Candidatus Thiodictyon syntrophicum: one gene and its partners. The protein of the gene in region 3 interacts with the protein of the main gene of each other region in a pairwise test. Links are inferred from orthologs where the notes say so. Each region holds a gene or a part of one and is shown on either strand. Other genes may lie near its edges.

Evidence for each region.
Region 1: the proteins of THSYN_RS22865 (region 3) and THSYN_RS16820 interact in binary tests that used the Escherichia coli proteins (3 or more experiments, as listed by UniProt). The link is inferred for Candidatus Thiodictyon syntrophicum from one-to-one orthologs.
Region 2: the proteins of THSYN_RS22865 (region 3) and THSYN_RS05090 interact in binary tests that used the Escherichia coli proteins (3 or more experiments, as listed by UniProt). The link is inferred for Candidatus Thiodictyon syntrophicum from one-to-one orthologs.

What each region holds. Positions count from the first base shown.
Region 1 is NZ_CP020370.1:4,001,162-4,008,191, reverse strand. Bases 2,469-5,467 are described here. They hold THSYN_RS16820 (LytR/AlgR family response regulator transcription factor), read right to left. Parts: upstream 4,342-5,467; coding sequence 3,595-4,341; downstream 2,469-3,594. Other genes in these bases: THSYN_RS16815 (sensor histidine kinase), read right to left, coding at 4,338-5,417; THSYN_RS16825 (phosphatase PAP2 family protein), read right to left, coding at 2,469-3,585. Outside these bases: THSYN_RS16835 (glycosyltransferase), read right to left, coding at 1-450; asnB (asparagine synthase (glutamine-hydrolyzing)), read right to left, coding at 441-2,258; more of THSYN_RS16825, read right to left, coding at 2,302-2,468; argH (argininosuccinate lyase), read left to right, coding at 5,485-6,894; THSYN_RS16805 (nucleotide pyrophosphohydrolase), read left to right, coding at 6,900-7,030. UniProt on the Escherichia coli protein: Member of the two-component regulatory system BtsS/BtsR, which is part of a nutrient-sensing regulatory network composed of BtsS/BtsR, the low-affinity pyruvate signaling system YpdA/YpdB and their respective target proteins, BtsT and YhjX.
Region 2 is NZ_CP020370.1:1,151,245-1,158,210, forward strand. What follows is about bases 1,564-4,498. They hold THSYN_RS05090 (sulfate/molybdate ABC transporter ATP-binding protein), read left to right. Parts: upstream 1,564-2,458; coding sequence 2,459-3,538; downstream 3,539-4,498. Other genes in these bases: cysW (sulfate ABC transporter permease subunit CysW), read left to right, coding at 1,564-2,235; THSYN_RS05095 (type 2 periplasmic-binding domain-containing protein), read left to right, coding at 3,554-3,790; THSYN_RS05100 (enoyl-CoA hydratase), read left to right, coding at 4,014-4,498. Outside these bases: THSYN_RS05075 (sulfate ABC transporter substrate-binding protein), read right to left, coding at 1-257; sulfate ABC transporter permease subunit CysT, read left to right, coding at 461-1,318; more of cysW, read left to right, coding at 1,318-1,563; more of THSYN_RS05100, read left to right, coding at 4,499-4,802; THSYN_RS05105 (Uma2 family endonuclease), read left to right, coding at 5,020-5,991; THSYN_RS05110 (Uma2 family endonuclease), read right to left, coding at 6,304-6,885. UniProt on the Escherichia coli protein: Part of the ABC transporter complex CysAWTP involved in sulfate/thiosulfate import. Responsible for energy coupling to the transport system.
Region 3 is NZ_CP020370.1:5,400,592-5,407,437, reverse strand. What follows is about bases 2,274-5,088. They hold THSYN_RS22865 (glutamate-5-semialdehyde dehydrogenase), read right to left. Parts: upstream 4,411-5,088; coding sequence 3,136-4,410; downstream 2,274-3,135. Other genes in these bases: THSYN_RS36120 (toll/interleukin-1 receptor domain-containing protein), read left to right, coding at 5,061-5,088; THSYN_RS22860 (HigA family addiction module antitoxin), read left to right, coding at 4,556-4,963; THSYN_RS22870 (DUF29 domain-containing protein), read right to left, coding at 2,608-3,045. Also shown: THSYN_RS22880 (N-acetylglutaminylglutamine amidotransferase), read right to left, coding at 1-808; THSYN_RS22875 (superoxide dismutase), read left to right, coding at 1,224-1,805; more of THSYN_RS36120, read left to right, coding at 5,089-5,606; THSYN_RS22850 (formylglycine-generating enzyme family protein), read left to right, coding at 5,536-6,093; THSYN_RS22845 (YbhB/YbcL family Raf kinase inhibitor-like protein), read left to right, coding at 6,429-6,846. UniProt on the Escherichia coli protein: Catalyzes the NADPH-dependent reduction of L-glutamate 5-phosphate into L-glutamate 5-semialdehyde and phosphate. The product spontaneously undergoes cyclization to form 1-pyrroline-5-carboxylate.

The sequences.
Region 1 (7,030 bases), 1.4 Mb from region 3 along the record:
GCTGCTGGTGACGATGACCTGATCGGCGAAGGGATAGAGTCGGCCCATGGAGTTGCGTTGCACCCAGCGCTCCAGGGGGCCGCGGGTCGCCAGATCGATGGAGATCGTCGTGCCGGAACTGAAGACCAGGCGGGTCGGGACCCGCGCCAGGGTCCGGGCGAAGAGCGCGGTGCGGTTGACCCGGTCCTTGTCGGAGAGCAGCACGGCCGGGCGTGCGCGGCGCAGATACGCAGCCACCATCGGCAGACAGGCATAGGTATGGCGTGAGCCGAGATCAATGACTCGCACCCCCGGCGGGATTTCCGGCAGGTCAGGTCCGTGCCGACGGACCTTGAGGAGATCCACCGCATAGCCCCGGCGCGCCAGGGCCGGGATCAGGTGTCCCGCCGCCCGGTCGACACCACTGTGACCGGAGGTGGAGAAGAAACAGGCGATGCGGTTTAGACCCATTCCAGCGGGTCCTCATCCGGCGCCGGTATCAGCCCCGGCTCTTCGATGAAGATCCGGTGCCAGATGGCGAACTGCATGAGTCCGAACAGTTCCCGCTCGCCGCCGCGGCCAGCCTGGCGCGCCGCGACCAGGGCGGGCAGCGCGGCCGGTTTGAACCACTCGCGGATGCCTCGGTTGGCGGCCAGCCGCTCGCCCAGGCGCCCCACCAGGTCGCCGGTCAGCCAGTCACCCACCGGCACGTGGAAGCCGCGCTTGGGGCGCTCCAGGTGCCCGGGGGGCAGCAGCGGTTCGGCCCAGTGCCGCAGCAGCCACTTGCCGCGGTGGCCACGGACCTTAAGCTGGTCCGGCAGGGAGAGGCCGAACTCGACGACGCGGTGGTCGAGGAAGGGCACCCGCCCCTCGACGCCGAAGGCCATGAGCATCCGGTCGGTCTTGACCAGCAGGTTGTCCGGCAGGGCGGTCACGAGATCGGTGTACTGGCGCCGCTGCATCGCCGACCAGGCGGCGGGGGTCGCGGCCCAGGCGGCGAGGAAGGGGGCGCGGTCCAGCCCGGGGGCGGCGCCCAGCCGCGGGCCGAAGAGCCGTTGTGACCAGTGGCGCGACCACTGGCCGCGGGTGCGAAAGCCCCCGCTGCCGGGGTGGCGCAGGGTCTTGAACCAGCGTTCCAGGGGGCGCGGGTGGTAGCGGCGGTAGCCGGCGAAGGCCTCGTCGCCGCCCTCCCCGGAGAAGACCACCTTGAGTTCATCCCCGGCCGCCTGGGCGAGGATGGAGGTGGGCAGGCTCGCATAGTCGCGCATCAGCTCATCCGCCGCCCACACCGTGTGGGGGATGCGGGCGAAGACCTGGTCCAGGGTCAGTTCCAGCGGCTGGTGGTCGAAGCCGAAGTGGGCCGCGACCCGCGCCGCCTCGTCCAGTTCATCGGCCATGGTGGTCCCACGGTAGCCGACGGAAAAGGAACGGATGCGCCCAGCCCCGTGGGCGTGGAGCTGCGCGGCGAGCACCGCCGAGTCCACCCCGCCGGAGAGGAAGAGCCCGAAGGGGACCTCAGAGCGCATGTGTTCCTGCATGGCCGTGTCCATGAGCCGGTCCAACTCCTCCCGGGCCTGCGCGACCCCGATAGTCCGGGGCGCGACCGCCAGGGCCGACCAGTAGCGGTGCCGCTCGATGCTCAGGTCCGGCTGCAGGACCAGGGCCTCGCCGGGCAGTACCCGGCGGATGCCATGGAGCACCGTCTCCTCCCCCCCGGCGAACTGGTTCTGCAGGAAGCGGCGCAGGGCCCCCGGCTCGACCTCCGGCCGGCCCGGCAGGCAGGGAAGCAGGGCCTTGATCTCGGATGCGAAGGCGATCCGGTCCGGCAGCTTGACATAGAACAGGGGCTTGATGCCGAGCCGGTCGCGGGCAAGGATCAGTTGGCCGGACCGGGCGTCGTGCAGGGCGAAGGCATACATGCCGCGCAGCCGGGTGAGGCAGCCCAGGCCGTGGACCGCATAGGCGTGCAGGATGGTCTCGGAGTCGGAGTCGGTGCGCAGCACGCGGCCGGCCGCGCGCAGTTCCTCGTTCAGCTCGAGATAGTTGTAGACCTCGCCGTTGGCGGCCAGGGCGAGTTTGTCTTCCACCGCGACCATGGGCTGGTGGCCGGTGGCCAGCCCGATGATGGCGAGCCGCGTCTGGGCCAGACCGACAGTCCCGCCGCAGTAGGCGCCGCGGTCGTCCGGCCCGCGGTGGGCGAGGGCGGCGGCCATGACGCGCAGTTGCTCCGGGTCCGGGTAGCGGCCCGCGCGCATCAGGACACCGGCGATACCGCACATCGGCGTTGCTCCGTGGTTCTTGCGCGTTGCTGGTTGGGCGGCGTCACCGGGAGGCCCCCGCGGGGTCCGTGGCGGCGCTGGCGGGGGCGGGGTTCTCGTCCAGCACCAGGCCGCGGTCGGCCGTCAGCGTCAGTTGGGGTCGCCGGTTGCCCAGCGGGTAGATGCGGATGTCGCCGCTGCCGGTGACCAGTTCGATCCGCTCCCAGGCGGTTGGGTCGATGCCGACGGTGACCGTGCTGTCGCGCTCGGTAAAGACGCCGGTGTGCGTCACCGTATAGGTCACCGAAGAGGTCAGGGCGTCGTCCGCTCGCTCCAGACGGCCCTGCACCCGGCTGCCGGGCAGGCCGAAGCCGCGCCCCTTCAGCCGGATGGAGGCCGCCTCGCCCGCGGCGACCGCCGGGGTGCCCAGTTGGAACAGGGTCAGCGTCGCCGCGTCTGCCGCCAGGCGCAGTGTGCGCGGCCCGGGCGCGGCGGGCAATGGCGCGATGGCGAGGTTGCGGGTCTCCTGCACCGGGGTGGCGAGCAGGACGGCGAACAGCAGGCCCGCCGCGGCGAGCAGGTAGGCCCCCAGGGTCAGTGTGGGGTGACGCAGGGGCCGCGGGGCCGGCGGCGGCCGTAGGGCCGTCGCGTCCTCCCAGTGGGGGATGCGCAGGACCAGCCAATAGAGCACGAAGGCCACCCCATAGGTCAGCACCGCCGACCAGATGATGTCCGAGAGGAAGTGATCCCCGGCGGTCATGCGCCCGACCCCGAGCAGGGTGCCCAGGGCGACGGAGGCGAGCGCCGCGGTCAGGGCGAGCCGCGGGCGGCGGCGCGCCCAGATGAAATAGAAGACCCCCAGGGCGAAGCCGATGGCGCTGTGGCCGCTGGGGAAGGACTTGCCCAGGCCCCCGGGGGTGCGCTTGAGCGGCGGGACATAGGGCTGGGTGCCGCCGAGCGCGACCGTCTGATGGGGCCTGGGGCGTCCCCAGTAGTCCTTGATGACCCCGTTGATGATCAGACCGGGGCCAAGCAGGGTCACGGCCAGGACAAAGATCGCGTAGCGGCGGCGGCGCCGCTGGGAGCGCCAGATCCGGGTCGCGGCGATGGTGAGCAGGCTGCCGATCAGGATCAGGCCCCCGAGCAGCGGCGAGGCCTGATAGAGGAAGGCCCAGAGGTCGCGGCTGGACTCCCACCAGGGGTCCGCGGCCTGCGGATGATAGAAGAGCGCGGCCACGCGCAGATCCAGGTCGCTGAGCCAGAAGGGCAGGGTGCCGATCAGGGCGAGCAGCGCCAGGGCCAGGAGTTGGGGGCGCCAGTCGCGGCTGGGGCTTGCGGGTGTCTGCACCGGGGATGGCTAGGGCGTGCCGGCCCGCAGCCAGCGGCGGATGTCGGCCAGGTGGCGGCGGCTGACCGGAAGGCGCTCCGGGCAGTCACGCAGCCGCACCTCGGTGCCGCCGTCGGTGCCCTTCTCCAGCGCGAAGAGGCGCGAGCGCGCCACCAGTGCATTGCGGTGGATGCGCAGGAAGAGGTCTTCGAACTCGTCCTCCAGGGCCTTCAGGGACTCGTCCACCAGGAGTTCACCGCCGGTGTGGCGGACCGTGACGTACTTGTGCTCGGCCTGGAGAAAGATGATGTCCTCGATGGGGACGGTCTGCAGCCCGCCCCGGTAGTGGGCACTGAGCGAGAGCCGCCGCCCGGGGTGCGCCTCGTCGCGGGTGGCGAGTGCGGCGCGTTGCGGGCGGGTCGGGATGCGGGCCCGCTCCAGGGCCTCCTGGAGGCGCTCGCGCCGCACCGGCTTGACCAGATAGTCCTCCACCTTGCGCTCGAAGGCGGCCAGGGCGTACTGCTCGTAGGCGGTGACCAGGATCACCGCCGGCGGCGGCTCGATGTGCGAGATCTGGCGGGCCGCATCCAGCCCGTTGAGGCCGGGCATCTGCACGTCCATCAACACCAGGTCCACGGGTGTGGAGCGGCACAGTTGCACCGCCTCGATCCCGTCGCTCGCCTCGCCGGCCAGTTCGTAATTGCCCTGGATCTCGGACAGCAGGCGGACCAACCGTTGCCGGGCCGGGGATTCATCGTCGACGACAAGAATTTTCATTGCTGTTTCCAGGGGTAAGGGAACACCAGCCGGACCTGATAATCGCCCTCGATCCGCGAGATGATCACCCGCGCAGCGCCGTCGAACAGGCCCGCCATGCGTTGCTTTACGTTGTCGAGCGCCATGTGGTTGCCGTTGGTGTGGCGCTCGCCCGGCTCGCTGTCCGCGGGCAGGGTGTTGCGCACGCTCAAGTTCACCTGCGCCCGACGGTAACGCCCACTGATGCGGATCAGCCCGGGACGACGCGACGGCGCAATACCATGATAGACCGCGTTCTCGACCAGCGGTTGCAGGATCAACGGGGGCAGCATAGCATCGCCCGGCAGATCCTCGACATCCCAGAGGACCTGCAGGCGCTCGCCGAGCCGCTGTTTCTCGATATTCAGGTAGCGGTAGGCCAATTCCAACTCCTTGGACAGGGTCGAGGTCTCGTCCGGGTTCGCCAGGGTGGCGCGAAACAGATCCGCCAAGTCCTGCACCACCTCCTCGGCCACCCGCGGGTTGGTCTGGGTCAGGTTGGCGATGGTGTTCATGCTGTTGAACAGGAAATGGGGCCGAATCCGGGCCTGGAGCTTCTGGAAGCGGGCCTCCGCCTCGGCCTCCACCTGCAGTCGCCACATGTGGTGCAGATACAGATAGCGCAGCAGCATGCCCCCCAGGATGGCGCCGATCCCCAGGCTGCGGACCAGAATCCCGGGGAGTCCATCGCCCGGGAAGAGCTGGGCGTGGATCGGGTCCGGCGTCGCGCTGTAGGCCCCCCAGGTCACCAGTCCGGTGGTGGCGAGCAGCAGCAGCCAGGCGAGCAGCGCGGCCGCCCGATCGCCGACCCGCAGCAACGCCGGGCGCATGGCACAGAGCACGGCGCTCGCCGTGAGCGAGATGGTCAGGACGAACAAGGCCATGGGACCCAGATGCTCCCAGAACTCGGCGAGCGGGCGGCGCGACGCCAGGGTGAGGCTGATCCCCAGCAACTGGGCGGTCAGCACGACGCCCAGGACCATGGGCACGCGGCAGAAATTCGGCAGGAAGGCCTTGCGGCGCGGGGTCGGCTCCGGAACGTCCAGGAGATGTTGCATTGGTTCAGGTCCAACCCCGCTGGGGGCGCATGTAGAATGACCACTTTGTCACCGGTCGGACCTCATGATGCACCAGCCTAGTCAAACCACGTTCGCCGTCGTCGGCAAACCCTGGGCCGGGCGCTTCAGCGCCCCGACGGACGCCTTCGTCGAGGCCTTCACCGCCTCGGTGGACTTCGACCGTCGACTTTACCGCTATGATATCCAGGGTTCCATCGCCCATGCGACGATGCTCGCCCGCCAGGGTATCCTGAGTCAGGCCGAGGGCGAGCAGATCTGCGCCGGTCTCATGGCGGTGCGCGCCCGCATCGAGGCCGGCGACTTCGTCTGGTCCATCCCGCTCGAAGACGTCCACATGAACGTCGAGACCGCGCTGACCGAGGCGATCGGGGAGGCCGGCAAGCGCCTGCATACCGGGCGCTCGCGCAACGACCAGGTGGCCACCGATGTGCGGCTGTGGCTGCGCGAGGAGATCGACACCATCCGCGATGCGATCACCCGCTTCCAGGACGCCCTGCTGGACCTCGCCGAACGGGAGGCCGACACCGTGATGCCCGGTTTCACCCACCTCCAGGTCGCGCAGCCGATCACCTTCGGCCACCACATGATGGCCTGGTTCGAGATGCTGGAGCGCGACCGGGCCCGCCTGGCCGATTGCCGCGGCCGCGTCAACGTGATGCCGCTCGGGGCCGCCGCCCTGGCCGGGACCACCTACCCCATCGACCGCGCCTTCACCGCCGACCTCCTGGGCTTCGCGCGCCCCGCGGAGAATTCCCTGGACGCGGTTTCCGATCGGGACTTCGCCATCGAGTTTACCGCCGCCGCGGCGATCCTGATGATGCACCTGTCACGCTTCTCCGAGGAGTTGATCCTGTGGTCATCGGCCCAGTTCGGCTTCGTGGAACTGTCCGACAGCTTCTGTACCGGGTCCTCCATCATGCCGCAAAAGAAGAACCCGGACGTGCCGGAACTGGTGCGCGGCAAGAGCGGGCGGATCTTCGGCCACCTGATGGGCCTCCTGACGCTCATGAAGGGCCAGCCGCTCGCCTACAACAAGGACAATCAGGAGGACAAGGAGCCACTCTTCGACACCGTGGATAACGTCAAGGGCTGCCTCAAGGTCTATGCCGACATGATGGTGCATGTGACCTGCCGCCGCGAGCGGATGCGTGCCGCCGCCGCCCAGGGGTTCAGCACCGCTACGGACCTGGCGGACTATCTGGTGCGCAAGGGGATCGCCTTCCGCGACGCCCACGAGATCGTCGGCCAGGCGGTGGCCCTGGGGGTCCGGGAGGGGCGTGACCTCGCGCAACTGAGCATCGAGGAACTGCGCGGGTTCTCCGAGCGCATCGAGCCCGACGTCTACACCGTCCTCACCCTGGACGGTTCGGTGGCCGCCCGTGACCACCTGGGGGGCACGGCCCCGGCCCAGGTGCGCGCCGCCATCGCCCGGGCACGGGCGCGGTCGGCCGCCTGACCGCCATGGACAGCCTGGACGACCTCAACACCCGCCTCATCCGCTTCGCCCGCGAGCGCGACTGGGAGCAGTTCCACTCGCCCAAGAACCTGTCCATGGCCCTGGCCGGGGAGGTCGGCGAACTGCTGGAGCACTT
Region 2 (6,966 bases), 4.2 Mb from region 3 along the record:
ACGACGTCCGCGTCCAGCCCGTCGATGACTGCCCGCGCCTGCTTGCCGGAGCCGCCATGGGATTGCCGGATGGTCAGTGCCTCGCCCGCCTTGGCCTGCCACGCCTCGATGAAGGCCGGGTTGACGGCCTGGTAGAGTTCCCGGGTCGGGTCGTAGGAGACGTTCAGCAGCGTGGCCCCGGCCGCCGCGCCGCACAGGGGGGCGAGCCCCAGGACGGTGCCGAGGATCAGGGACCGCAGTTGGATGGGGCCGATCATGTGGATAGTGCTCCGGGGTTGATGGACCTGCATTGGAAGGCGCCGCGACGCGGAGCTGAACCAACAAATGATGCGAACTTTAGCGGATTTCTGCGGTTCCAGTTGGTTTCGCGCTTCGCTAAGCTAGGCTTAGACTGACCGCCCCTCATCCAGCCCGAGGCCCTCTGCATGATTCCCTCAAGACCCCTGTCGGTGCTGCACCGATGAGCGCCGCCGTCAGCTTTTTCAACCCGACCGGCCAGACCCGGGTCCTGCCGGGCTTCGGCCTGTCGCTGGGTTACACCCTGATCTATCTGTCCCTGATGGTCCTGCTGCCGCTGGCGGCGGTCTTCATCCAGACCGCCTCGCTCACCTGGGCCGAGTTCTGGGCCATCGTCACGGCCCCGCGGGTGGTGGCCACTTACAAACTCTCGTTCGGCGCGGCGCTGCTGGCCGCGGGGATCAATGTCGTCTTCGGGCTGATGCTGGCCTGGTCGCTCGTGCGCTACAGCTTCCCCGGCAAGAAACTGGTGGATGCCCTGATCGATTTGCCCTTTGCGCTGCCCACCGCCGTGGCGGGGATCTCGCTCAGCGCGCTCTGGGCCGGCAACGGCTGGCTCGGCGGGCTCGTCGCACCCTTCGGGATCAAGGTCGCCTTCACGCCGCTCGGGGTGCTGGTGGCCCTGATCTTCATCGGGGTGCCCTTCGTGGTGCGCACGGTGCAGCCCGTGCTGGAGGACCTGGAGACCGAACTGGAGGAGGCGGCGGCGAGCCTGGGGGCACAGCGGCGCCAGACCTTTACCCGGGTGCTGCTGCCGGTGTTGACACCGGCGCTGCTGACCGGCTTCGCGCTCGCCTTCGCCCGCGGCGTGGGCGAGTACGGGTCGGTGATCTTCATCGCCGGCAACATCCCGATGGTCTCGGAGATCACGCCGCTGATCATCATCACCAAGCTGGAGCAGTACGACACCTCGGGGGCCACCGCGGTCGCCGTGGTGATGCTGCTGTTTTCCTTCATGATGCTGCTGGCCATCAATCTGTTGCAGGCCTGGAGCGGCAAGCGCACCGGGAGGAACCGCTGATGGCCGTCGCCGCGACCCTGCACGGCGCCAGTGCGGTCGGGATCGGCGCCCACCGCTACGAGGACAATGCCGCCACCCGGGAGCAACCCTGGGTGCGGCGGCTGATCCTGGGCGTCTCTTTAACCTTTTTCATCCTGTTCGTCTTCATGCCGCTGGTGGTGGTCTTCCATCAGGCCTTAAGCAAGGGCTGGGGGACCGCGCTGCGTGCCGTGACCGACCCCGATGCCCTGGCCGCGGTGCGCCTAACCCTGCTGGCGGCGGGCATCGCGGTGCCGCTCAATCTGGTCTTCGGGGTGGCTGCGGCCTGGGCGATTGCCCGCTTCGAGTTCCGCGGCAAGGAGCTCCTGGGCACCCTGATCGACCTGCCGTTCTCGGTCTCGCCGGTGATTGCGGGGCTGATCTGGGTGCTGATCTTCGGCGCCCAGGGGTGGTTCGGCCACTGGTTCATTGAACACGACATCAAGATCGTCTTTGCGGTGCCGGGCATCGTGCTGGCGACGGTCTTCGTCACCTTCCCCTTCGTCGCCCGGGAGTTGATCCCGCTGATGCAGGCGCAGGGCCGCGACGACGAGGAGGCGGCCACGGTGCTGGGCGCAAGCGGACTGCAGACCTTCTGGCGGGTGACCCTGCCCAACATCAAGTGGGGCCTGCTCTACGGGACCATCCTGTGCAATGCCCGGGCCATGGGCGAGTTCGGGGCGGTGAGCGTGGTCTCGGGGCACATCCGCGGTCAGACCAATACCATGCCGCTGCATGTGGAGATCCTCTACAACGAATACAACTTCGCTGCCGCCTTCGCCGTCGCCTCGCTGCTGGCCATGCTGGCCCTGGTGACGCTGGCGCTCAAGTCCTGGGTGGAATGGCAGGCCAATCGCCCGGCCCCGGCACCACTTGGTAACGTGTCAAGAAGAAGTTAAACACAATCGTTGTCGTTGTCGTTGTCGTTGTCGAAATCGGATAAGCGATAAAATCCGGCGTGCGAGAGCATCCGGGGCGCTACGATAACCTCGATTTCGATTTCGATTTCGATTACGACAACGACAACGACAACGTCTCCGCGCGAAATCGTTCAACAGTTGGGTGAGGATCGACCCTCGTCCACTCCCGCGCCGCGGCGTGAGTCATTTCAGGAATATCCTAATGAGCATCCAGGTCGAAGAGATCACCAAGACCTTCGCCGGCGTCACCGTGCTGGACCGGGTGTCGCTCGACTTTCCCACCGGTCAACTGGTGGCCCTGCTGGGCCCCTCCGGCTGCGGCAAGACCACCCTGTTGCGGGTCATCGCGGGGCTGGAGACGGCCGACGCGGGCCGCGTCATCCTGGAAGGGGAGGACGCCTCCGGCACCCATGTGCGTCAGCGCCAGGTGGGCTTCGTTTTCCAGCACTATGCGCTGTTCCGCCACATGACGGTCTTTGAAAACGTCGCCTTCGGCCTGCGGGTGCAGCCGCGCCGCAGCCGCCCCAAGGAGCCGGAGATTCGCCGCCGCGTCCTGCGCCTGCTCGATCTGGTGCAGATGGAATGGCTCGCCGACCGCTTCCCGTCGCAACTCTCCGGCGGTCAGCGCCAGCGCATCGCGCTCGCCCGGGCGCTCGCGGTCGAGCCCCGGGTGCTGCTGCTCGACGAGCCCTTCGGCGCCCTGGATGCCCAGGTGCGCAAGGAACTGCGGCGCTGGCTGCGCGACCTGCACGACGACCTGCACGTCACCTCCATCTTCGTCACCCATGACCAGGAGGAGGCCCTGGAGGTCGCCGACCGGGTGGTGCTGATGAACCGCGGGCGGGTCGAGCAGGTCGGCAGCCCCGACCAGGTCTACGAGCACCCGGCCAGCCCCTTTGTTTACGGCTTCTTGGGCACGGCCAACGTCTTCCACGGCCGGGTGGACGGTGCCCACGTCCGGGTCGGCGAATCGAGCCTGACCCACGATGGGAGCAACGCCGTCCAGGGGACGGACGTGGTCGGTTTCGCCCGCCCCCACGAACTGGACATCGTCACCGATCTCGACACCCCCAATGGGCTGGATGCCCTGGTGCGGCGGGTCCTGGCTTTCGGCGGCAGTGCCCGGGTGGAACTGGACGGGGTCGAGGAGGCCGCGGCGGGGACCGAGCCGCGACACTATGAAGTCCTCCTGCCGCGCGAACGGGCGAGCGGCCTGACCCAGGGTCAGCGGGTGCGCCTGGTGCCCGCACCGCTGCGGGTGTTCCGTCACGAGTCGGCCTGAGATGAACTTCCAAATGTGGAACTCGGCCTGGGGGTCGGCATCATCGCCGCCATGGCCTTCCATCCGGCGCGCGATGCCGGCCTGCGGCTGCTCCCCGCCGGCGGGCTCTTTGCCGCCAATACCACCCGCATTGCCCTGCGCCGCGGCCACTATCTGCGTGACTATGCCATCCGCTTCGTCACCTGCTGCGCCCCGTCACTGACCGCGGAACAGGTCCGGGAGGCGGTGTTTCCCAAGACCGTCGGCGAATAAACACGATGCCATTGTCCGGTCGGCGCGATCAGGTCGTGGCGCCGTGGGCGGCATATTTCGGCAACCGCCGCCGTCGCGGCCTGGGGGCCGCTCCTACGGCGTAGGAGCGGCCCCCAGGCCGCGACGGGTTGTCGCAAGGGCGCGTGGCCGGAGTTATGATCAAGGCCACCCGGGCCCGGCGAGTATGCCGCGCCGCCACTCAACCATCCGGAGAAACGAGAGTATGACTGACGAGAACTCGCTGGTGCTGCGCCAAGACGACGCCGGTGTCACGACCCTGACGCTGAACCGGCCTCAGGCGCGCAACGCCCTGTCGCGCGCCATGCTGAAGGCCCTGCACCGAGCCTTCGACGACATCGCCACCGATCAGGCCGTGCGCGTCGTGATCCTGGCCGGAGCCGGCCCGGGCTTCTGCGCCGGTCATGACCTGAAGGAGGTCCGTGCCAACCAGGAGGATCAGACCTATGCCGAAGCGCTGTTCGCGGAGTGCGCCGAGCTGATGTTGGCCATCGTGCGGTTGCCCAAACCGGTGATCGCCCGGGTGCATGGCATTGCCACCGCGGCCGGTTGCCAGTTGGTGGCGACCTGCGACCTGGCGATCACCGCGGACGACGCCCGTTTTGCCACGCCGGGGGTGAATATCGGGCTTTTCTGTTCGACACCCATGGTCGCCCTGTCGCGCAACGTCACCCCCAAGCAGGCGATGCAGATGCTGCTGACGGGCGACCCGATCGACGCCGCGACGGCGTTGCGCTTCGGCCTGGTCAACGAGATCGTGCCGGCGGCCGGGCTCGAGGCCCGGACCGCAGCCCTGGCCAGCCAGTTGGCGGGCAAGTCACCACTGACGCTCGCGATCGGCAAGGCGGCCTTCTATCACCAGCTTGAATTACCCCTGGCCGAGGCCTACGACTACAGTCGCCAAGCCATGGTACGCAATCTGCAAACGCTGGATGCGCAGGAGGGCATTGCCGCGTTTATCGATAAGCGCCCGCCGCGGTGGTGTGGACACTAGCCCTTGGTCGCTGATGTCTTGAACACCAGCCGCGGCGCTCGCCGCCGGGCCACTGGTCCAGCCGGCAAGCCCCACCCGAAGCAGAAGATTTGCGTATCTGCCGCGGGCGTTGAGGTCGGCCGGATCGCTGGGTAGACTGTCGATGTGCGGCCCCCGCCGCCCGCCCCCCGTGCCAGGCTTTCACCCAGGCAATTCCCCCCAAGCAAGGCCCATCGCTATGTGCCCAACCGCCGCGACCCTTCGCACACCGGCGCACCAGCCCCCGCCCCCCGCCATCGCCCGCCCGCCCGGGTTCTCGCCCGAGGTCGCCGGCGAGCCCCGCTGCGCGGACGGCCTGCTGGTCTCGGAGGAGACCTACTGGACGGAGTATTACCTGGAATCGGACATCCATTACGAGTGGAACAACGGTCGTCTGGAGGAAAAGCCGGTGTCCGACTACGGGACCTTTCTGGTTTACGCCTGGTTCATCAGGCTTTTGCAATACTTTCTCGACACCCGCCCGATCGCCCGGATGGTGGCCCTGGAGATGGGCTTCCGCCTGAAGCTGCCGACCGGGACCGTGATCCGCAAGCCCGATTTCGGGGTCGTGTGCAACACCAACCCCCAGCCGCTGCTGCCCTTGGATGCCTCTTACCACGGTGTCTTCGACCTGTGCATCGAGGCCCTGTCGGACCTGGAGCGCCGCGGCAGCGAGCGCGATACGGTCACCAAGAAGGCCGAATATGCCGCCGGGGGGGTGCCCGAGTACTACATCCTGCACCGGGAGCCCGAGCGTCAGGCATTCTTCACCCGCACGGCCGCGGGTCTCTATATCCCCATCGCACCGGACGACGGCATCATCCGCTCGCGCGTCCTGCCGGGGCTGCAATTCCGGTTGACCGACCTGCTCACAAAGCCCGAGCCCAAGGCGATGGTCCACGACCCGGTCTATGCCGATTTCGTGCTCCCCGAGTGGCGGGAGGCCGAGCAGCACGCCGCGGCGCAAACGCGGGCCAGACAGGAAGCCGAGGCGCGCGCCGAGACGCAGGCACAGCGCGCCGAGACGCAGGCACAGCGCGCCGAGGCCGAAGCGGGCGCCAGACGCGAGGCCGAGCGACGCGCCGAAACCGAGGCGCAGGCGCGCCGACAGGCCGAACAGGAATTGGCGCAACTGCGGGCGCAGTTGGCGGAGCGACGGCCGCCGCCCTGACGCGGATCCCTCGCGCAGGCGCCGGGCTGCTTGCGCGGTCGCGTCGCGGCTGAAGCCGCTCCCACCGGGTCCCGGCCTGACTTTCACGGTAAGTAACGAGTCTGGAATAAGTTAAACACAAACACGTTCGTTGTCGTTGTCGTTGTCGTAATCGTAATCGAAGAAGCGACGCAATTTGGCGTGCGAGAGAATCCGGGGCGCTACGATAGCCTCGATTACGACAACGACAACGACAACGACGCGGCAAGCATTCCCTAATGAACTTGTTTAACTTATCAGTGAACCGTTCCTACGGGCGCCGTGGTCTGAGGTTCAGACGGGCTCCAGGTCCACCTTGTCATAGATCTCCGCCAGGGTCAGGGTGCAGCCGACGCTGGCCAGGGTCACGGTTGCATCGAGGGCAGTGAACTCACTGAGGGTCCAGCGGTCGTCCGCCCCCCGGCTGAACAGTTCCACCGCGACCCGGTACTGGGAGACCAGCAGATATTCCGTGAGGCTCGGAATCCGGCGATAGATCGCAAACTTGCCCCCTCGGTCATAGGCCTCGGTGGAGTTGGACAGGACTTCGACGATCAGGGACGGGTTGAGCAGCAGGTCACGCCGCTCGTCGAGGAACTCGTGCTCGCCACACAGGGCGACCAGGTCCGGATAGGTGCCGGCATTGGCGGTGCGGATGCGGACCTTCATGTCATTGGCATAGATACGGCAGGGACGGCCCTTCATCTGCGGGTGCAACTCGCCGATCAGATTGGTCACGATCAGGTTGTGCTGTTCCCGTGCCCCGGTCATGGCGAAGACCTCGCCGTCGATGTACTCGCTGCGCTCCTCGATCGCCGCGCGCTCGGTCGCCAGCCAATCGTCGAAGGTCAGGATGGGTTTTGGTTGCGGTAACATGGGGCTACTCCAGGGTAAGGAATGGTTAACTGATAAGTTAGCCAAGCGCATTAGCGTATACTCTTGGCGTCGTTGTCGTTG
Region 3 (6,846 bases):
GGCCGCCCGAGAGCAGTACCCCCACCGGCACGTCCGCCACCTCGCTGCGCCGCTTCACCGCCAGGCGCAGGCGCTCATGGATGCCGGCGAGCCAGTCGGCCTCGCTCGGCAGCGGGTCCGGGCGCGTCGCATCCAGACTCCAATAGGCCTCTTCGACCTCGCCGCCGTCGGCGTCCAGCCGCAGCCAGTGCGCCGGGGCCAGCTTGCGCACGCCCTGCAGGATGGTGCGCGGGGCCGGCACCACGGCGTGCAGGGTGAAGAGGTGGTGCAGGGCGATGGGGTCGATGCTGGTGTCCACCCCGCCCGCCGCCAGCAGGGCCTGGGTGGTCGAGGCGAACCGGAAGCTCGGGCCCTGCCGCGACCAGTACAGCGGCTTGATGCCGAAGCGGTCACGGGCGAGGAACAGCACGCGCTGATTGGCGTCCCAGAGGGCGAAGGCGAACATGCCGTGCAGGCGCTCCGGGCAGCGCTCGCCCCAGGCGTGCCAGGCCTTGAGGATGACCTCGGTGTCGCCGTCGGAGAAGAAGCGGTAGCCCTTGGCCTCGAGTTCCCGACGCAGGTCCCGGTAGTTGTAGATGGTCCCGTTGAAGACCAGGGCCAAGCCCAGTTCCGCGTCGACCATGGGCTGATTGGAGCGCACCGAGAGATCGATGACCGCGAGCCGCCGGTGGCCGAATCCCAGGGCGCCGTCGCTGTAGCTCCCGCCATGGTCCGGCCCGCGGCGGGTCAACCGCCCCATCATGGACGCGATCACCGCGAGGTCCGCCGGGGCGCCGTCGAGACGCAGTTCACCACAGATACCGCACATAGCCCCTGCTCCCGCGGCCGCCGGGGCTTGCCCGGCGGCCGCAATAACCTACCCTAAGAAGAGTGTTTGGCCGCAAATGAACGCAAATAAGCGCAAATAAATCTGCTGGTTGGCATCGTCCCGGGCGTCGACCTGGCAGAAAAATCCAAGGCTTTGATTATTTGCGTTAATTTGCGTTAATTTGCGTTAATTTGCGTTCATTTGCGGCTAAACTGCTTTTTCCGGGTTGACCTGATCCCTGGTGCCCGCGGGCGCGGCCAAGGTTGCAAAGCCCCCGCCAAGACCCTAGCTCGGGTGCACGGCTTTAAGGCCCCCTTGATCGCTTTCCTCAGGCACCGGGGCGGCGGCGCAGACCGCCGCCCCGGGCCTGGACCCCGCACCAATCCCAACCCTCAGCACCCGGAGCACTCCGACCATGGCACACCAACTGCCCGCACTGCCCTACGCGAAGGACGCCCTTGCCCCCGTGATCTCCGCCGAGACCATCGACTATCACTACGGCAAGCACCACCAGGCCTATGTCACCAACCTCAACAACCTGATCCCGGGCACCGAGTTCGAGTCACTGTCCCTGGAAGACATCATCCTGAAGTCCTCCGGCGGGGTCTTCAACAATGCCGCCCAGGTCTGGAATCATACCTTTTACTGGAACTGCCTGAGCCCCACCGGCGGCGGCGCACCCACCGGCGCCCTGGCCGCCGCCATCGACGCCAAGTTCGGCTCCTTCGAGGACTTCAAGAAGGCCTTCACCCAGTCCGCCGTCACCAACTTCGGCTCCGGCTGGACCTGGCTCGTGAAGAACGCCGACGGCTCGCTTGAGATCTTCAACACCGCCAATGCCGGCTGCCCCCTGACCTCCGGCAAGAAGCCCCTGCTGACGGTCGATGTCTGGGAGCACGCCTACTATATCGACTACCGCAACGCCCGTCCCAAGTACCTGGAAACCATCTGGGACAAGATCAACTGGGGATTCGTGGCGGCGAATTTCGGGGGCTGATGCGCGGGGGCGCCGGGCCCCGGCCCGGCGCCGCCGTCCGGCTGACGCCTCGACCTCCGGTTTCGGCCTGATCAGCCAAGGCCCTGAGGCTTCGCTGTAAAGGTTGCGCGGCGCCGCTGTGGGAGCGGCTTCAGCCGCGACGAGCCCTCGCAAGCCGCCGCCATGTCGCAGGTTACCGCGGCCTCGCATCGCGGCTGAAGGAAGCCGCTACCGCGGGGGATTTTCGTCCCCTGGGCCGGACGGGGCATTCGAGACTGGGCAAGTATTCGCCGCGACCTCCCCGTAGCCCGGATGGAGCGCAGCGGAATCCGGGTGCGGCCTCGCAGGTAGGCGATGAATCAGCGGGTTGCCGAGGGGACCTGGATTCCGCTGCGCTCCATCCAGGCTACGACCTGAAGCCTCGATCTCCGGTTTGGGCCTGATCCGCCCGGGGCCTGAGGCTTTGCCGTGAAGGTCGCGCAGCGGCGCTGTGGGAGCGGCTTCAGCCGCGACGAGCCCTCGCAAGCCGCCGCCATGTCGCAGGTTATCGCGGCCTCGCATCGCGGCTGAAGCCGCTCCCACGAGGGACTGTCGTCCCTGGGCCGGACGGGGAATTCGCCCCGCCCGAGACGTTTCGGAGGCCGCGTCAGGCGGTTGATTCCGCGAATCTTCCGCAGTTTCAAAACGTTCGGGACGGGGCGAATGCCCCGTCCCGCCGGGAGGATCGCACCGCACTGGGGTGCGGCGCTCCCAGTGGCCGGGATGATGATCAAGGCCGCCGCCGCGACCCGGGATGATGGGCATCGCTCCCGCTCTGCCCATCCTACGGCTCAGGCCAAAACTCATCATTCAGAATGTCGTCCATCGACCAGGGACAGGTTTCGGGCAAGTCGTCGATCTCGACCTCTTTCAGCACGTTGCTGATGGCATCGTCCCAGGCCTGTTCCCACCATCCGGCATCCCGCAAGTCGGCCTTCAAACTGAGCGTTTCGGCAAGACAACGGATGACGCTGCGGCGCTGGATCCTGATCGTGCGCCGCCGGCTATTGCCGCGGCGCTCGGGCTGATATTGCCACTTCAGGAGATGGGCCAGGAGCACGGCCATCCTGCTCTTTAATTCGCGCCGCTCGCTCTTGCCCACGTCCTCGATCTCCTCTGCAATGTGCTCCAGGTCCAGCAGAGTAAAGTCGCCGGCACGCAGCAGCCGCGCCTGTTCATCGGCCCAGGCGACGATGTCTTGTTCATAACGATGAGTGGCCATGGCCGTCCTCGTACGAATGATCTGAACCGGAGTCCAAGGCTTCAGCCTTGGAGGGGGGCGCCAAGGCTGAAGCCTTGGACTCCGGCAGGGTCAGGCGCGCACCTGCCCATCACCCAGCACCACGAACTTGAGCGAGGTCAGCCCCTCCAGGCCCACCGGCCCGCGGGCGTGGAACTTGTCGGTGCTGATGCCGATCTCGGCGCCTAAGCCGTACTCGAAGCCGTCGGCGAAGCGGGTGCTGGCGTTGACCATGACGGAGCTTGAGTCGACCTCGCGCAGGAAGCGGCGGGCGCGGCCATAGTCCTGGGTGACGATGGCGTCGGTGTGGGCCGAGCCGTGGCGGGCGATGTGGTCCATGGCGGCGTCCAGTCCGTCCAGGATCCGGATGGAGAGGATGGGGGCCAGGTACTCGGTGTCCCAGTCCTCGTCGGTGGCCGGCAGGGCGTAGGGGACCAGATCGAGAGTGCGGGGGCAGCCGCGCAGTTCCACGCCCTGGGCGGCCAGGGCGGCGGCGATGGGCGGCAGCAGGGTTGCGGCCACGGGTGCGTCGACCAGCAGGGTCTCCAGGGTGTTGCAGGTGCCGTAGCGCTGGGTCTTGGCGTTCATGACGATGCGCAGGGCCTGATCCGGGTCCGCGGCGGCGTCCAGGTACACGTGACAGATGCCGTCTAAGTGCTTGATCACCGGTACCCGCGCGTCCCGGCTGATGCGCTCGATCAGCCCCTTGCCGCCGCGCGGGATGATGACGTCGATGAACTCCGGCATGGCGATCATGGACCCGACCGCGGCGCGGTCGGTGGTGGCGACCACCTGGACCCCATCGGCCGGCAGCCCGGCTTGCGTCAGGCCGGCGCGGATGCAGGCGGCGATGGCCTGGTTGGAGGCGAGCGACTCGGAGCCGCCGCGCAGCACCGTGGCGTTGCCGGATTTGAGACAAAGCCCGGCGGCGTCGGCGGTGACGTTGGGGCGCGACTCGTAGATGATGCCGACGACCCCCAGCGGCACCCGCATCCGCCCCACCTGGATGCCGGAGGGGCGGTAGTTGAGGTCGGTGATGGCGCCGATGGGGTCGGGCAGGGCGGCGATCTGGCGCAGCCCCTCCAGCATGGCGTCGATGCGCCCGGGGGTGAGTTCCAGGCGGTCCAGCATGGCCGCGTCCAGGCCCTTGGCCGCCCCGGCGTCCAGGTCCGCGCGGTTGGCGGTGGCGATCACCGCCCGCTCGCGCTCGATGTGCTGCGCGATGGCGATGAGGGCCGCGTCCTTGTCGAGGGTGGCGGCGCGGGCCAGGGCGCGGGCGGCGGTGCGGGCGCGGCGGCCCAGGTCTGCCATGTAGGCCGGGATGTCGGTGATCGGGGGCTGGGTCATGGTGGCGTTCCGGGGCTGCAAAGATGCCGTGCCGTGGGGGGCGCAGGCGGCGCCGACCCCGCGGGATCTTGGCCGGGGAGCATAGCAGTCGGACAGGCGTTTTGCCCGTGCCTCGTCAGTCGTCGTCCCGGTCCGACTGCGCGTGATGAGGAGGGAGCGCTTGAATTCGCGGGCTGCTATGATCAGTGGCGGATTTGTTTCACCTTTGACGAGGGAGATGCCAGCAATGTCGAGATCACCGACTATCACTGAAGATCCGCCGCTCCTGGTCCTCCCGCCCATCCACCCGGGCGAGGTGCTGCGCGACGAACTCGATGAATTGGGCCTGTCAGCCAACGCGCTGGCGCGTGCCCTGGACGTGCCGCCGAACCGTGTCACCGAGGTCCTCAACGGCCAGCGCTCGGTCAGCGCGGACACCGCGCTACGCCTTGCCCGCTATTTCGGCACTTCGGCCCGGTTCTGGATGAATCTGCAATTGAGCTATGAGCTGGCGGTCGCCGAACGGACACTGGGAGAGTCGATTGCGGAGTGCGTCCGGCCCCGCGCTGCATGAGCCGGCTCCGCGCCCGCCAATCCCCTCGTTATCCATGGCATAATCCCGCCACCCTCACCAGGCGCGCGCGGGTTGCGCGGCAACTCGGACTTGGGACATGCCCGACGGCGAGACCTTCGACTGCTTCTTGAGCCACAACAGCCGGGCCCAGCCCGCGGTGCGGGCGCTGGCGGCGCAACTGCGCGACCGCGGTCTGACCGTCTGGCTGGACGAGGAGCAATTGCGGCCGGGCTTGCCCTGGCAGCCGCTCCTGGAGTCCGGTATCCGCGCCGCGCGCAGCGTCGCCGTCCTGGTCGGGGCGGACGGGCTGGGGCCTTGGGAGCAGAAGGAGATGCGCGCCGCCCTCAGCCTGGCAGTGAAGGACGGACGCCCGGTGATTCCGGTCCTGTTGGCCGACGCCCCCGCGGCGCCCGAGTTGCCGCTCTTCCTCGCCAAGCACATGAAGATCGGCGGCCAGGCGCCGGAGATGATCGCCCTGCCGGCCGGGTGTTTTCAGATGGGCAGTCCGCCGGGAGAACCTGGCGCTGGGATGGCGAGGGTCCCCGGCATTCCGTCTTGTGGGCGCCTTTGCCATGGGTCGAACCGAGGCGAGCTTCGCGCAATACGACCGTTTTGCCGAGGCGACCGGCCGCAGGAAGCCTGACGACCGGGGTTGGGGGCGCGGCGATCGGCCGGTGATCGATGTCTCCTGGGTCAACGCGAGCGCCTATGCCGCCTGGCTTGCCGGGCAGACCGGCCAGCCCTATCGCCTGCCCAGCGAGGCCGAATGGGAATATGCCGCCCGCGCCGGACGACATCGGCTTGCGGCTGTCCCGAGGGGCTTCCCCGCCCGGCCGGGGCCGCTAGCGCGGAGCGCAATCCGGCAAGCAGGCATGGGTGGCGGGGCCTGGCTGGAAAGGCCCCGGGCGGAGCCGGGGCGGTTTCCAGCCGGGCACCGCCGCCCCCTGCTGCCACGCGGGAACCATTCTTCTCGTTCCCACGCCGGCGCGTCACTGCCGCTAAGTCAAGCCGCAACGGTTACTGGGAGCGCCGCACCCCAGTGCGGCGCGGCCTCTGCTCAACTCACACCGGCGGGGTTGTCTGCGAGATCGTGCCGCACTGGGGTGCGGCGCTCCCAGGTCGGGCCGTAGGATGGGCAAAGCCCGCGCGCGACGGTCCGGACCTGTCGTGGCGTCGCTCGGGCGTGCCCATCCGGGGCGCGTCGCGGTCTGGGGGATGGGCACGCTGCGCTTTGCCCACCCTACAAGCTTTCATGTTACGGGGTGACGGACGAGCCCTCATGGCCGCTAGCCGGACCAGGGCCGCTGAGTGTCTCCGCTGTCGACCGGCTGAAGCCTCGACCTCCGGTCTTCTTGCGGACGGCGCAAACTGCCGCGGCCTCGTCGCGGCTGAAGCCGTTCCCACAGCGTACAATCTCGTCGGTTTGCCGCGTCCACCCCTCTCGTCACGACAACGGAGATTCATCATGCGCAAGATTCCGCTCCTGCTGAGCCTGCTGGCCGCCGCGTCAGGTGCCGACGCCGGCACCTTTACGCTGACCAGTCCGCAGATCGCGCCCAATGCCACGATTGCTAAGGCGCAGGTCTACAACGGCTTCGGGTGCACCGGCGATAATGTGTCACCGGCCCTGAACTGGCAGGACCCGCCGACGGGCACCAAGGGCTTCGCGCTCCTGGTGCATGACCCGGACGCCCCGACCGGGGGGGCTGGCTGGTGGCACTGGGTGCTGATCGACATCCCGGCAACGGTCGATGCGCTGCCCCTCGGTGCCGGGGCCAGTGATGGTTCAAAGATGGTCGCGGGCGCGCGTCAGATCACGACCGATTTCGGCAGTGCGGGCTGGGGCGGCCCCTGTCCGCCGGTCGGGGCTAAACCCCATCGGT